3 regions of the Arthrobacter nitrophenolicus genome follow, and region 3 is predicted to be linked to each of the others. Evidence: riboswitches for the same ligand, from Rfam matches in the RefSeq annotation. Region 3 holds a riboswitch; each other region holds the start of a gene.
What was found. Region 3 has a riboswitch for cyclic di-AMP ahead of ACJJV6_RS12070 (C40 family peptidase). Riboswitches for the same ligand answer to the same signal wherever they lie in the genome.
Positions count from the first base shown of each region.

Region 1: it holds a riboswitch for cyclic di-AMP, as region 3 does, so the genes downstream of both, ACJJV6_RS11455 (hypothetical protein) here and ACJJV6_RS12070 (C40 family peptidase) in region 3, are expected to answer to the same signal.
Region 2: it holds a riboswitch for cyclic di-AMP, as region 3 does, so the genes downstream of both, ACJJV6_RS18300 (LysM peptidoglycan-binding domain-containing protein) here and ACJJV6_RS12070 (C40 family peptidase) in region 3, are expected to answer to the same signal.

Region 1 is NZ_CP174504.1:2,429,064-2,433,894, reverse strand. Features, by position in the region: gene ACJJV6_RS11465 (response regulator transcription factor) at 609-1,349, shown strand; gene ACJJV6_RS11460 (sensor histidine kinase) at 1,356-2,855, shown strand; cyclic di-AMP (ydaO/yuaA leader) riboswitch at 2,979-3,139, shown strand; gene ACJJV6_RS11455 (hypothetical protein) at 3,145-3,855, shown strand; gene ACJJV6_RS11450 (glyoxalase superfamily protein) at 3,934-4,308, opposite strand; gene upp (uracil phosphoribosyltransferase) at 4,354-4,831, opposite strand, start outside.
Region 2 is NZ_CP174504.1:3,957,703-3,962,533, forward strand. Features, by position in the region: gene ACJJV6_RS18280 (DUF1810 domain-containing protein) at 1-279, opposite strand, end outside; gene ACJJV6_RS18285 (DNA alkylation repair protein) at 263-850, opposite strand; gene ACJJV6_RS18290 (TraR/DksA C4-type zinc finger protein) at 847-1,203, opposite strand; gene ACJJV6_RS18295 (lytic transglycosylase domain-containing protein) at 1,225-2,568, opposite strand; cyclic di-AMP (ydaO/yuaA leader) riboswitch at 2,820-3,024, shown strand; gene ACJJV6_RS18300 (LysM peptidoglycan-binding domain-containing protein) at 3,028-3,879, shown strand; gene ACJJV6_RS18305 (protein adenylyltransferase SelO) at 4,001-4,831, opposite strand, start outside.
Region 3 is NZ_CP174504.1:2,574,316-2,579,146, forward strand. Features, by position in the region: gene ACJJV6_RS12065 (M23 family metallopeptidase) at 1-749, shown strand, start outside; cyclic di-AMP (ydaO/yuaA leader) riboswitch at 862-1,056, shown strand; gene ACJJV6_RS12070 (C40 family peptidase) at 1,127-1,804, shown strand; gene ACJJV6_RS12075 (NlpC/P60 family protein) at 1,962-2,732, shown strand; gene ACJJV6_RS12080 (HNH endonuclease) at 3,025-3,525, shown strand; gene ACJJV6_RS12085 (molybdenum cofactor guanylyltransferase) at 3,577-4,248, shown strand; gene ACJJV6_RS12090 (DUF6457 domain-containing protein) at 4,264-4,557, shown strand; gene ACJJV6_RS12095 (molybdopterin molybdotransferase MoeA) at 4,554-4,831, shown strand, end outside.

The DNA of each region.
Region 1 (4,831 bases), 150 kb from region 3:
GGGGCGAATGCCTAAGAACTTCGAGGGGTGGAGAAGGTCAGGCGTGCATTCGACAACAGCGCATGTCGGCAGCAGCTGATGTGCTGGGCCAATATTCTGCGGCTGCAGGTGCTGTTGAGTTCTTGTTCACATTGGAAGTGTGCAGCGTAACAATGGCAACTTGCAAGTAACAATGGACCAGATCGTCCGCATTGTGAGACGAAATGCTCTATTGTGGCGCAGATCACGATTCTGGCGGACGCCAAAGAATAACATTCGTTATCCGATTCTGCGACCCGCACAGCGCTGCCCACAGAATTTCCTTCGCCCATCGGGGCTTCCTGGCCATTTTTATTCAACTGAGTGCGAAATGCCAAAATTGCCCCTTACTCCCCGGGCACGTGTCCAGCGGCGCGCGGAGCAAGGGAAGAAAATTTTCCCGACGGACCCACCTGAATCGGCCGGGAGACGCCTGGAATCACCTCAAATGCCTCAAGTTGGTTCAGCGTTACTGCTCCATGCCGCCCGTTCCGGGGCCGTCGCGGTATCCAGCTGGCTAGGCTGGGATTCACAGCCCGGTCACAGGAATCCCTTAGCCGGGCCATACCGAAGGATCGGAGAGTTGTTCCATGGCCACACCGCACTCCACCACGAACAACCTGCCCAAGCTCTCACACCCGGACGGCTCCCCTATCCGCGCCCTGGTGGTGGACGACGAGCCCAGCCTCTCTGAACTGATGAGCATGGGACTGCGCATGGCGGGCTGGTCCGTTGCTGTTGCCGCTGACGGCCCCGAGGCAGTGAAGCTCGCCAAGGACTTCCGCCCGGACGTCCTGGTGCTGGATGTCATGCTCCCCGGATTCGACGGCGTGGAGCTGCTGGGCAGGATCCGTGCATTCGCACCCGAGGTCCCGGCGCTCTTCCTCACCGCGAAGGACGCCATCCAGGACCGCATCGTAGGACTGGCAGCGGGCGGCGACGATTACGTCACCAAGCCTTTCAGCATGGAAGAGGTCCTGCTCCGGCTCCACCGGCTGGTGCAGCGTTCCGGCGTGGCCGCCATGGACACCTCCGAACTGGTGGTGGGCGACCTGGTGCTCAACGTGGACACCCGGGAGGTGACACGGGCGGGCCAAGACGTCCAGCTCACCGCCACCCAGTTTGAACTCCTCCGCTATTTGATGGAGAACCCCAAGCGCGTCATCAGCAAAGCGCAGATCCTGGACCGGGTCTGGGACTACGACTTCGGCGGCCAGGCCAACATCGTGGAGCTCTACATCTCGTACCTCCGCAAGAAGATCGACGCCGCCCACCCGCCGATGATCCACACCGTGCGCGGTGCTGGCTACGTCATCAAGCCGGCGGAGTAGGAAGCCATGGCCACCCCTCAAGCTCCGGCAGCCCACCCCCGGAGCTGGTTCAAGCCCGCCACCTGGCACCTGCGCACCCGCCTTATCGCGTTGGCCATGGCGCTGCTGATCGCCATCTGCGGAGCCGTGGGCGTGGCCAGTTATGCCTCCATGGATGCCTTCCTTACCCGCCAGCTGGACGACCAGCTCAACCAGGCCGCGGACCGGGCCAACGATCCCGGCCGCCCTCCCATGGGCGGCTTCAACGGCAGGGATCCGCTGGATGCACGCGGGCAGAGCGTGGGGACCGTCAACGCAAGAATCGTCAGTGGCCAGGTGAACAGCGGCGGCTTTCTTGCCTCCGACACCACGCGGGCCCCACTGTCCACAGAGGATAAGGAGATCCTGCTGGAACTGCCCGCCGATGGCCGCCCCGTGGACCGGACATTGTCCAATGGCGGATACCGCCTGGTTGCCGTGCAGACCAACTTTGGCGATGTCCTGGTGACCGGCCTGCCGCTCGCCGGCAAGGAAAGCACCCTTGCCTCCCTGGTCTGGACCTTCGTGTTCGTGTCCCTGGCGGGGCTGCTGATGATCGGGCTGGTGGGAACCGTCCTGATCCGGCGCACCATGAAGCCCCTGGAGCAGCTGTCCGAGGTTGCCACGCGGGTGTCGCAACTGCCCCTCGATGCCGGCGAGGTGGCGCTGGCAGTCCGCGTGCCGCCGTCAAACTCCAACCCCGGAACAGAAGTGGGCAGCGTGGGGCACGCGCTGAACCTCATGCTGGACAACGTGGCGAATGCGCTGCAGGCCCGGCAGAAGAGCGAGACCAAGGTGCGGCAGTTCGTTGCCGACGCCTCGCACGAGCTGCGGACGCCGCTGACGGCGATCCGCGGGTACACCGAGCTGATGCGGATGACCGAGGACTTCACACCGGACGGGCAGAAGTCGCTGGCCAGGGTGCAGAGCCAGTCCGAGCGGATGACGGCACTGGTGGAAGACCTGCTGCTGCTGGCAAGGCTGGACGAGGGGCAGCCCCTGAAGCTCAGCGAGGTGGATCTCACGCAACTCGTGGTGGAGAGCGTGAGTGACGAAAAGGTCATGGCCCCTGCCCACACCTGGCGGCTGGAACTGCCCGACGAACCGGTCCTGGTCAACGGGGACGCCGCTCAGTTGCGGCAGGTCCTGATGAACCTGCTGTCGAATGCACGCAAGCACACGCCGGCGGGAACCACGGTGGTCACCGGCGTCGGCACCACATCCGAGGGCGCTGCGGTGGTGACCGTAACGGACGACGGCGGCGGCATCCCCGAGGAGTTCGTGGACCACGTGTTTTCCCGGTTCGCCCGCGCAGACGCAGCGCGGAAGGGTGCGGGTGACCAGGCGGGGGCCTCGGCCGCTGAGGGAACCAGCGGACTCGGCTTGTCCATCGTGCAATCCATCATCGAGGCGCATGGCGGCAAGGTCACGGTGACGTCACAGCCCGGGAGGACAGAGTTCGCCCTCCAACTGCCCCTGATGCGCTAGATTGCACAACTCGACGCGCCGATGCCGTGATGTCCGTTACCTAAATGTGACTTATGCGCCCATCTCCTGTACCGTCGATTAGGTACGGTTCCCGTTCGGGCCGTATATCCGGATGACGCCAAGCTCTGCCACTTCCCGGATTCCGCTTGATCGAAGGCAGAGGCGGGGGACCCACCGTCCCGGGCACTGATTGCCCTTGGGGTTAAGCCAGCACGTGATTTTTCCGTGCGGCCGGATGCCCTCATCCGAACCCGACAGCTAACTCCGCAGGTGTGAGAGGCGATTCATCATGTTTACATTCCCGGCTAAACCGCGCCCAAAAAAGGGCTCAGGCAGCGATTCCCAGCGTCCGGAAGGCAAGAAGTTCACCCTCGGCAAGCGCGCCGCGGTCCTCGCAACGTCCGGTGCGCTGCTGGTAGGTATCGGCGCCGCCGGCCAGGCGACGAATGCTTTGATTCCGGCCGCAACCACCACCAGCACCTCGGCGGCGTCCTCCGATGCGCAGATGAGCATCGAAAAGAGCGAGATCCGGTCCAACCCTGCCGAGTCCCCCGCCCCCGCCGAAATCAACGTTGTTCCGCAGGCCGCCGAGCCCGCCCCGGCACCCGCACCGGAGCCCGCCCCCGCCGCAGAACCGGCTCCGGCACCCGAGCCCGCTCCTGCACCGGAGCCTGCTCCGGTCGTCGCGGTCAATGACCCGGCAGGCGCCCAGGCCTACGCGGCCGGCCAGCTCGGTTCCTACGGCTGGGCCCAGGACCAGATGCAGTGCCTGGTGACGCTGTGGACCAAGGAATCCGACTGGACCACCACGGCAACCAACCCCAGCAGCGGTGCCTACGGCATCGTCCAGTCCCTGCCCGCCGAGAAGATGGCAAGCGCCGGTGCGGACTACCTCACCAACTACCGCACGCAGATCAACTGGGGCCTGAACTACATCAAGGAGCGCTACCAGTCCCCCTGTGGCGCGCTGAACTTCCACTACGCCAACAACTGGTACTAAACCGCAGCTGAGGTACAGAACGGTGGTTGAGCCTGTCGAAACCCGGGCGGGTTTCGACAGGCTCAACCACCGTTTGTGTTAAGAATCCCGTCCGGGGATGTACTGCACCGCCCACCTGTTGCCGTCCGGATCGGCGAAGTAGACGAAGTGGCCCCAGTCCTGAACGTCCACGTCGCTGACGTCCACGCCGTTCTCCTTGAGGTGGCGGTGCGCGGCATCGATGTCGTTGACCACCAGCTGGAGGTTGGAGCCGGTCCCCGGAGGGGCGTCCGTGAGTCCTTCCCCGATGCAGATGGAGCAGGCCGAGCCCGGCGGCGTCAGCTGGACGAAGCGGATGGACTCAGTGGGCCGCTGGTCGAAATCGGCGTTGAAGCCCACCTTGTTGACGTAAAAATCCTTGGCGCGGTCCACGTCGGACACAGGGACAAACACGAGTTCAAGTTTCCAGTCCATGGGCACAGGCTACGGCTGCGCTCCTTGTCTTGGAAGGCTTGAACCTCAGCCGGCGATGCCGTACAGGCGGTCGCCCGCGTCCCCGAGGCCGGGAACAATGTAGGACTTGTCGTTCAGCTTTTCGTCAATGGAGGCCAGGACGATGGTGACATTGGCGTCCGAAAGCTCCTCTTCCAGCTTGGCGAGGCCCTCGGGTGCGGCCAGCAGGCAGATGCACGTGACGTCCGAGGCGCCGCGCTTGAACAGGAACTTGATGGCCTCGCGCAGGGTTCCGCCGGTGGCGAGCATCGGGTCCAGGACGAAGATCTGGCGGCCGGTGAGGTCCTCGGGAAGCCGCTCGGCGTAGGTGATGATGTCCAGGGTTTCCTCATCCCGGGCCATGCCAAGGAAGCCTACTTCGGCGGTGGGGACCAGCTTGGTCATGCCCTCGAGCATGCCCAGGCCTGCGCGCAGGATGGGAACCACCAGCGGGGTGGGCTTGGTGAATGCGGTTCCCACGGTGGTGCTGACGGGCGTTTCAATG
Region 2 (4,831 bases), 1.4 Mb from region 3:
CTCTGCGGCGCGCCCGGCATGGTTGGTGAGGGCCTGTGCGCACTCCAGCAGGCGCGGGCCCAGTACGTCGTGCTCAAGGTATCCCCGGGCTTCGTCCAGTGACCTGATCGCATACTTCCGGGAGGTGGCACTCTGTCCCAGCCCTGCGATCTGCGGAAAGATGAACCACATCCAGTGGCCCCGCTTGCCACCGAGTTGAAGTTCGGCCAGGGCCCGCTCATACGTCCCGCCACTGTCCTGTGCAGCGACGAAGCGTCCAAGGTCATAGGGATCGTTCATGGATGTCTCCTTCTTGTGGGGTCTTGCGCCCGGGCGGGAAGCCGGCGCTTGGCGGCTGCCCAAGCACTGCCGCCGCCTGCCGCAGGCTGCCGTGCGGATCCTCGGCCCAGCGGGCCAGCACCACGCCGGCGCGCTGCCGGTCCCGCTCCGGCAGCCCGGCAAGCAGCGGCGCCACGACATCGGCCACCAGGGGTCCCTCGAGTTCCGCCGTGGAGGCGGAGCGGAGGAACCCCTCGATCCGGGTCAGGTCCGAGTGGCGCAGCCAGGCGGCCTTGGCCTGGAGCAGCACCACGGCTGCCAGCCGCCGCTCGAAGACCGGCCTGGCGCCTGGCCTGGGCCGGCCCCAGAGGGCGGAGGCCAGCTGGACGACGTCATCATGGTCCAAAACCTTGAATTTCCGGAGCGCATCACGGACGGTTCCCCGGACAGCGCCCACGGAGGAACCGTAGGAGGCGAGGATCCCGCCCAGCCGGGCGGCGGCGTCGTCCGCGCGATACCAGGAGCCCTCATTCTGCAGGGTACGGTCGATGAACTCCGCTGCCGCGTCAACGACGTCCGGCCCTGCGCTCATCGCCGGCCCGCCCCGGCGTGGGTGATGCAGAACGGGGTCCACGGCCGGGCTTCCAGCCTGCCCTCGGCGATGGCTTCGCCGCATACGGCGCACGTGCCGTAGGTTCCGGCGTCCAGCCGGGCGAGGGCGGCCTCCACCTGGTCCAGGCCGGCGGCGCTCTGCTTCAGGAGTGCGGACGCCTGGGACAGTTCGAAGGCGATTGTGGCACCCTCGGGATCGTGCTCGTCGTCGACATTTGAATCGAGCCGGGCCGAACTGGCCGAGGCGATGTCCGCGCGGAGGTCCGGAAGCAGCGCAGCCTTCCGCTTCCGCTCCTCCTCAAGCAGCACCCGGAACCGCTCAAAATCTGGCATGGAGAAAGCCTAGCGCGCCCCTCAGTACCAGTTCCTGGCCACGGAGTGGTCCCACGCCGCGCAGGGTGTCCGGTAGCGGTCCCGGATATACCCCAGCCCCCACTCGATCTGGGTGCGGTAGCTGGTGAGCCAGTCGCTGCCGGCGCTTCCCAGCTTGCCGGGCGGCAGGGCCTGCGGAATTCCATAGGCTCCGGAGTAGGGGTTGGTGGCAGTGGTCAGCCAGTTGGATTCCTTCGTCCAGAGCTGGGCGAGGCAGAGGAACTGGTCCTGCCCCCATCCATAGGACGCGAGGCGGCCGGAGGCATAGCTTTTGGCTGCGGCGGGATCGTTGACAGCGCCACCCGGCACGGAGGGCACGACGACGGCAGGCGGGGCGGGGCTTGCCGGCGCAGGGGCGACGGGGCCGGGGTCCGCCGGGGCCGGGTTGGTGTTGACCGGTGCCGGATTTACCGGCGGGGGGTTCACTGGCACCGGTACCGCCTGGGCCGGGTTTGGCGGTGCGGGAGGCTTTTGCGCAGCGGCAAGGGCGGCATCTGCAGCCGCCTGCCGGCGGGCCTGCTCCTCGGCAGCGGCGCGTTTGGCTGCCTGCGCCGCCTCATAGGCCGCAAGCGCCGCCCGGCCTTGCCGGTATTCGCCCTCAAGCGCCGCCGTCGTGCCCTTGAGGGATGCCAGCTGGGCGGTCAACTCTCCGCTGCGCCGCTGCTCTTCGGCGACCTGGCGGGCCACCGCGTCCTGGGCGGAACGGGCAGCGTCCAGTTTGGCCTTCGCCTCTCCGGACAGGCGTTCACGCTCCGCCCGGGCGGCCTTTTCCTGCTCCGCCAGGGCAGCGGTGGCCTTTCCCGCGGCCTCCGCCCGGCTGACCAGGTCCGCGGTCTTGGCTCCCACGACTTCAACCACATTGAGCCCGTGAATGCTGTTGTTCTCAAGGGCTTCCAGTGCCACAAAGAGTCCCATGGTGGTTCCGCCGGTTTTGTACGACCTGGCGGCCAGCGCACCAATCGCCTGCTGATGCCGCTGCAACTCCGCATTTGCCTCGGCAGCCTGGCCGGCAAGGGCATCCACCCTCGTTGTTGCGGACTGCAGGGCGGCGTCGGCCAGTGCATAATCGGCCGCAGATACGACGGCGGCTGCCCCGAGCGTTTCGGATTCGGATTGCAGGCCTTGCAGCAGGCCTGTGATCTTCTCGATTTCGGCCGCCTTGCCGGCTTCCGACTGCTGCGCTTTCTGCACGTCCTCCCACGAGGGATACCCGCCCGGCGGGGCGTCGTCCGCGGACGCCGGAAGCAGGGCGGACGGGCCGGCCAGGGCGAGGGCCAGCACCCCTCCCAGCAGCGGGGGCATCAGCATGCTTCCGATCAGGCGCATAGTTCCGAAGCCTATCGGGTTTCAATGCGAGGTTGAGGGTTAGGACCGCCAGCCTGCTTTGTCTTTATGATTTTGTGACACAAATAACAGGCCGCGCCGGACGCTCGGTATCACCCGAGGTCAACCGGATGTGGTATGAAACTCCAAACATTTGCTTAATATGATAGAAGCGCCTCGGATGTTACCCAAACGTGACAATTGCTCCGGGGCCGGGTTATGGTCTTCAGGTGTCCCTCCCAAAACGGGACATTCCCATCAGTATGCCGAGCCCTGCCACTGATACGGGATTCAACCGCTTTCCAGCTGGCAGGGACGGGGGAACCAAGTTTCCACGGCCATTTGTGGCCTTGGGGTTAAGTCGACAGCGCCTTCGTCCATTACGGGCGGTCGCCCTTCGGCCGGGTATCTCCAACCCGAACCCGACAGCTCACCCCGCAGGCATGGGAGAGGCGATCACACGTGTCAAAAAATTTTCCTACCGCCCGTCACCGCGCGACTCCGGCCCGCTCAATCGCGCTCCAGGGCTTGGCTGCTTCCGCAAAGTCCCAGGCCCGGACGCTCAGCCGTCCGGTGCTCGCAGTTGCCGCTGCGTCCGGCATTGCGTTCGGTGTTGGAGCTCCCGCCCACGCTGGCGTGACCGGCCCGGACACCACCGAAACCGCTAGCGTCCAGGCGTACAGCGCTCCGGCCGCTGCCGTGGCTGCTCCCGCTGCCGCAGCCCCCGCCGCCGGCAACGTCTACACCGTGGTCTCCGGCGATACCCTGGGTGCCATCTCGGCTGCACATGGCGTCAGCCTGAACGACGTGCTGGCCGCCAACGGCCTGGATATTTCCACCATCATCTACCCCGGTGACCAGATCACCATTCCGGGCGCCGGCTACGTGGCACCTGCTGCTGCGCCTGCTCCGGCCGCACCGGCCCTGGCGAGCACCGGAACCACCGTGAACTACGCCTCCGCCGCCGTTGCCCCGGCCCCGGCTCCCGCCCCGGCCGCCACCGGCACCGGCACCGGCGCAGCCATCCTGGCTTCCGCCTACAGCCAGCTGGGCGTGCAGCAGGACTGCACCGCCATGGTGGAGAAGGCACTGCGCTCCGTTGGCCTGTCCGTCGGTGACCTGGCTCCCGGCCAGTTCTACCAGTACGGCACCACCGTGGGCACCCCCGCCCCCGGCGACCTGGTGATCACTGCCGGCCACGTGGGCGTCTACGCCGGCGACGGCCAGGTTGTCAGCGGCGGCGTGGACGGCTACAAGACCGAAGTCCACTCCATCAGCTGGCTCAGTGGAGCTTCCTTCGTCCGGGTAGCCTAGTCACCCGGCGCAGCTGAAGCAGCCGCAACAGACGCAGTACAGAGACAAGGGCGGCGGCCGGGAACTCCCGGCCGCCGCCCTTGCCCGTTAATGTGCTTCCGGCAGAGTCCGGCTCTTTCTGTCACGTACCGCAGAACGTCATGTACTTGCCGAAGTCTTCCGGGGCCCCTTCGGCGTAGCGTTCCAGGCCGGGACGCTCTTCATAGGGGGCACGCACTGCTTCCAGGAGCCTGTTCAGTGGCTCCAGGTCGCCCCCGGTGGCTGCAGCCAGGGCCTCTTCCACCAGGTGGTTCCGCGGAATGTACACGGGGTTTAGCCGGTCCATCCGGTCCGCGTCCGGTTTCATGGACCGCCAGCGGCCGGCCCAGGCATCAAATGCCGCGAGGTCCATGACCATGCCGCGGACCGGCCGTTCATTTCCGCGCGCCGCTTCGCCCAGGTAGCGGAAGAACCGGGTGTAGTCCACGGGGCCGTCCTTCAGGATCGCTACCACGCCGTCCACCAGTTCGGACGCCGCTTCGGCTTCAGGGCTTCCCGCGGGGACGGCCGGCAGGCCCAGCTTGGCCTGCATTCCGTTGAACCACGCATCGCTGTACTGCCCGCGGAATTCGCCCAGCGCCTCCACGGCGGGAGCGACAGCCTGCTCCTGGTCCTCGTTGATCAGCGGGAGGATCGACTCGGCGAGGCGGGCCAGGTTCCATTCGGCGATGACCGGCTGGTTGGCATAGGCGTACCGCCCGCCCACATCAATGGAACTGTAAACGGCGGCCGGGTTGAAGTCGTCCATGAATGCGCAGGGGCCGTAGTCGATGGTCTCGCCGGAAATGGTCATGTTGTCCGTGTTCATCACGCCGTGGACGAAGCCCACCAGCATCCATTGCGCCACGAGCGCAGCCTGGGCCGACACCACCGCCCGGAACAGCGCAAGATAGGGATTGTCTGCCTCGGCGGC
Region 3 (4,831 bases):
CGGAGCGCCCCCGCGATCTCCACCGTGATGCGCGCCGCCGTCGGGGTCCGTTCCGGCAGATCACCGAGTTTGCCTCGGCGAGCGGTATTGGCCAGAAGGCCGGCGTGGCCCTGGCTGCCACCGGCCTGGTGCTCACCGTCACTGTCCCGGCCACCAGCCCGGTCATGGCCACCGATGAGGCGGGCATAGCTCCAGTTGCAGCCTCGGCCGTCACCCCGCAGCCCGCGATTTCTGCCGAGGCCGGGGCCCAGATCGACTTCAGCCGCTCGGCCGTCGTGACCCAGGCAGACCCGGACGGCAAGCTCAAGCAGCTCCTGAGCGCACAGTCCGCCGGCGCCGTTTCCCGGGCCGCTTCCGCAGGAAGCCTGGGCGCCCCGCTGGCGTCGATGAGCACAGCCTCCCCCTTCGGTTACCGCGTCAGCCCCATCACCGGCGGATCCGGCGACTTCCACCGCGGTCAGGACTATGTTGCCCAGTGCGGCACCTCTGTCCTCGCGGCCGCCACCGGCACCGTAACGTTCGTCGGCTGGCACCAGTTCGGTGGCGGCAACCGTGTGGTGATCGACCACGGTAACGGCCTGGAGACCACTTACAACCACCTCTCGTCGTTCAATGTGTCCGAAGGCCAGACGGTCTCGCGCGGCGACGTTGTGGCACTGAGCGGCACCACCGGAGCCTCCACCGGCTGCCACCTGCACTTCGAAGTGCAGGTCAACGGCGAAGTCGTGGATCCGACAGGCTGGCTCTAGTCAAATGATGGCTGACTCTCGAATTAGCGTGACCAGTCGTGACCTGAATGTGACATTCGCTCGAAACTCCTGTACCGTCTAACTCGCGTCAACTTTTCCGAAGTTGACGCTCTTGTGCGGATTGCCTAACTCTGCCACCGCTCAAGGTCCGTTCGCATTTCATCGTCTGGCAGGGGCGGGGGAACCAATTTTGGCCTTCTTCACGGAAGGCCTTGGGGTTAAGTCGCAAAGCTTCCTTGAAGCGGCGCGGCCGGGTGACTCCCATCCGAATCCGACAGCTCACCTCGCAGGCATTGGGAGAGGCTACCTTCGTGTCTTCACGCCAGAATTCTGCGCGCCACCGTGCGCAACCGGTTCGTACCAACCCTTTGGACGCAGTGTCCAAGGCCGTTAGTGCCAACGCCGGGACAGTGGGTCGCCAGGCTGCTGTAGTTGCAGCCGCGTCCGGCCTTGTCCTTGGCATGGGACTGCCGGCCACCGCCGCGGACACCACCGCCGGCATCTCCGCTTCCACCGAGTCCGGTTCCGCGCAGACCGCCCTTGCAGTCACCGCAGCACCCACCGCCACCGTGTCCTTCGAGCGGCCGGTGGTCACCACCGTCGCCGCTCCCGTTGTCGAACGGGTGACCCCGCAGTCCACCTCTGACGACGAGGACGAGGCCGCCGCTTCCACCGCATCGACCGTGGCGGAAAAGGCTGTTGCTGCCACCGCTTCTGCGGCAACTTCCGGCCTCGCCGCCATCGCCTACACCGGCATCGGCAGCCCCTACGTCTGGGGAGGCACCAGCCCCACCTCCGGTTGGGACTGCTCGGGCTTCACCCAGTGGGTTTACGCCCAGGCCGGCATCAGCATCCCCCGCGTGAACGCATGGACCGCCATGACCCCCACCTCCACCCCCCAGCCGGGTGACCTGGTGATGCAGAACGGCGGCGCGCACGTCGGCATCTACGTCGGCAACGGCATGATGATCAGCGCCCTCAACCCTTCCCAGGGGACGCTTCTGCACTCCGTAGCCGCCACCGGCTCCTCCTCCTTCTACACCCTCGCAGGCTAATAGTTCTTGGGGCTTCGGCCCCGGGAACTATTTCTTTGCCCGCAATTTTTCGCTAGATCACCATCCCCGTTCGGGGCGCGCCGACGTACCCCCAAGATGCCGGCGCGTCCAAACTCTCGGTTGCCCACAGGCCCGAGGAAATCGAAAGAGAGAACTGATGACTACTCGTGCTACCGCACGGCACCGCGCCGAGGTCACTAAAACCAGCTCGATCGCCATCATTGCCAAGGCTGTGGGCGACAACGCCGGCGGCGTAGGACGCCAGGCCGCCGTGATCGCCGCGGCTTCCGGTCTCGTCCTGACCAGCGGCATCGCGGCCAACGCTGCCGACGCCAACTTCCAGCGCGACTCGGCCCCGGCGTCCGCCCTGGAAGTTGAATCCGCTATCGAAGCGCCCATTTCCGCGGCTTCCACCATCGCCATCACCTACGAGAAGCCGGCCGTGACCACCACGCCTGCTCCCGTGGTTGTGGAAGAACCCGAGGTTGAGGTGGAGGAAGCCGCGCCGGCCCCTGCCCCCGCTGCCCAGCCGGCTGCCGCTCCCAAGGTCACCGCCACCGTTTCCGCTGCGTCGGCCCCCGCCGCACCGGCTTCCGCCAGCGGCAAGGGCGCAGCCATCCTGTCCGCCGCGTACGCCCAGCTTGGTGTCATGCAGGACTGCACGATGCTGGTTACCAACTCCCTGGCCGCGGTCGGCATCAACTTCCACGACTGGCCCGCAGGTTACCTGTCCCTGGGTCGCACCGTGAGCGCGGCCGAGGCCCAGCCCGGCGACCTGATCTACTACGCTGACGGCGGCGCCGGCATGGCACACATCGCTGTTTACGCAGGCAACGGCCAGGCAGTCCACGGCGGCTACAACGGCAACCAGACTGTTGTCTTCAGCGCCAACGTTGGCTCCGGCCCGGTGTTCATCCGCGTCGACTAGAACCCTCCGTTTCCGGCCGAAGCCCCCGACGGCCGGCGATGGAGCAAGGACCCCTGCCCGCAAGACAGGGGTCCTTCCCCTTTTAAACTGCAGCGGCAGCCGCCTCGGGCAGGCGCGTGCTTGCGCCGTTGGCGGTGGCCTGCTGGCGGGTCCGGGACAATTCTTCCGGGACGGCGATTACCTGATAATGCGCTTCTGTGTTTACTCTTGTGATGTCGATCCATAGCCCGGACATGCCGAGGGCAGCCGGCCCTCGTGCCCCTGACGGGTGCGGCCGTGAAGAGGTACGTGCATGCGCACTCTCGTTCTGAATGCTGGATATGAACCGCTGGCGGTTGTGACTTTCCGCCGGGCGCTGGTGCTTGTGCTCACGGGCAAAGCGAGCGTGGTGGCCGAAGGGGACGACCCCGTGGTGGGTCCACAGGAAATACTGGGCCGCCCCTCGGTAATCCTCCTCAACCGCTACATCCGCCCGCGCTACAACCAGGCCACCGCCGTCAGCCGCCGGGGTGTGCTGAGACGCGACGGGCACAAGTGCGCGTACTGCGGCAAGGCTGCGCACACGATCGACCACGTCCACCCAAAATCACGCGGCGGAGCCGACTCCTGGGAGAACCTCGTGGCAGCCTGCCTCCGCTGCAACAATGCCAAGGGTGACCACACTCCCGCGGAAATGGGCTGGAAGCTCCGGTTCGTTCCGGAACCTCCGCGCGGCACCATCTGGCAGATCAAGGAACTGGAGAAGCCCACCCCCGCGTGGGACCCGTTCCTGCTGCCGGAGCGCGCTGCCTGACGGGTCCTTTCCTGTTTATGCGTCCCTGCCTGCGCTGGCTAGGCTGGAACCGTGCAAGATCCGCTGCCGCATTTTGATGCCCTGATCCTCGCCGGAGGCCGGTCCTCCCGGCTGGGCGGAGTACCCAAACAGCACCTGCTTTTCCGTGGCGCCACCTTGCTGGAACGTTCCCTCGATGCGGCGTCCGGTGCCCGCCGGACTGTGGTGGTCGGACCGGATCCGGGGCGCCTGCCGGAAACCGTCCTATCCTGCCGGGAGCAGCCCGAATTTTCCGGTCCCGCCGCCGCCATCGCTGCGGGGCTGGAGGTACTGTCCCGGGGCGGGGGAGAAGCCGAGTACACGTTGGTGCTTGCCTGCGACATGCCACTGGTGGCCGACGCCGTGGTCCGGCTCTCCTCCGCACTGTCAGCGGAACCGGCTGATGGCCCCGGCAAGCCGGACGTGGTCATGGCCGCAACCGACGACGGCACGCCCCATGGCAGGGCCCAGCCGCTCGCCGGTTTTTATCGCACGGCTGGGCTAAAAAACGCCGTGGAGGATCTCGCTGCCCGGGGAGCCTTAATCAACGGCTCCGTCCGCTCGCTCCTTGCTAGTCTGGACGTGCAGCTTGTCACCGTACCCGCCGCGGCCACAGCCGATGTGGACACATGGGACGATGCCGCCGCGCTAGGGATTGCCGCCGGCCACCAGGACGATGACCAGGGCCGGCGCAGCCGCAGTTAACTTGGGAGGCAGTTCATGAAAAGCCAGGAAGAGACGCTGGAGGAATGGTGCAGGTCACTGCTCCAGGCCTATGAACTCGAAGACGTCCAGGTGGATGTCAATGCCATTCTCTCGCTTGCCGGAGTGGCCGCCCATTCTGTAGTGCGCCCGGCCGCGCCGCTGACCACCTTCATTGCAGGCTACGCCGCCGGCCTCGCCTCCGGGGCAGGCCATGCAACAGACGCCGCCTCCATGGACTCGGCCCTTGCCGTGGCCCGCTCCCTGGCCGCCGACTACGATGCTGAAGCCGCCGGGACCCCCGGCGAATGACCGAGGACGCCCCCTCAGGAGCTGGCGAATCCGAAGGGCAGGAAGCGCACCACCATCTGGCCCACACCTGGGAAGAAGCCCGGCAGGCAGCCTTTGATGCCGCCACGCCGATCCCTGCCGGGCCTGTAGCACTCGGGCTGGCCCTGGGACGCAGGCTGGACCAGGACATTGTGGCACTGCAGGACATGCCGCACTATGCCTCCTCCGCGATGGACGGGTGGGTCGTCAACGGGACAGGGCCCTGGATTCCCGCCGAGCCCGGGACCAGGCTGGC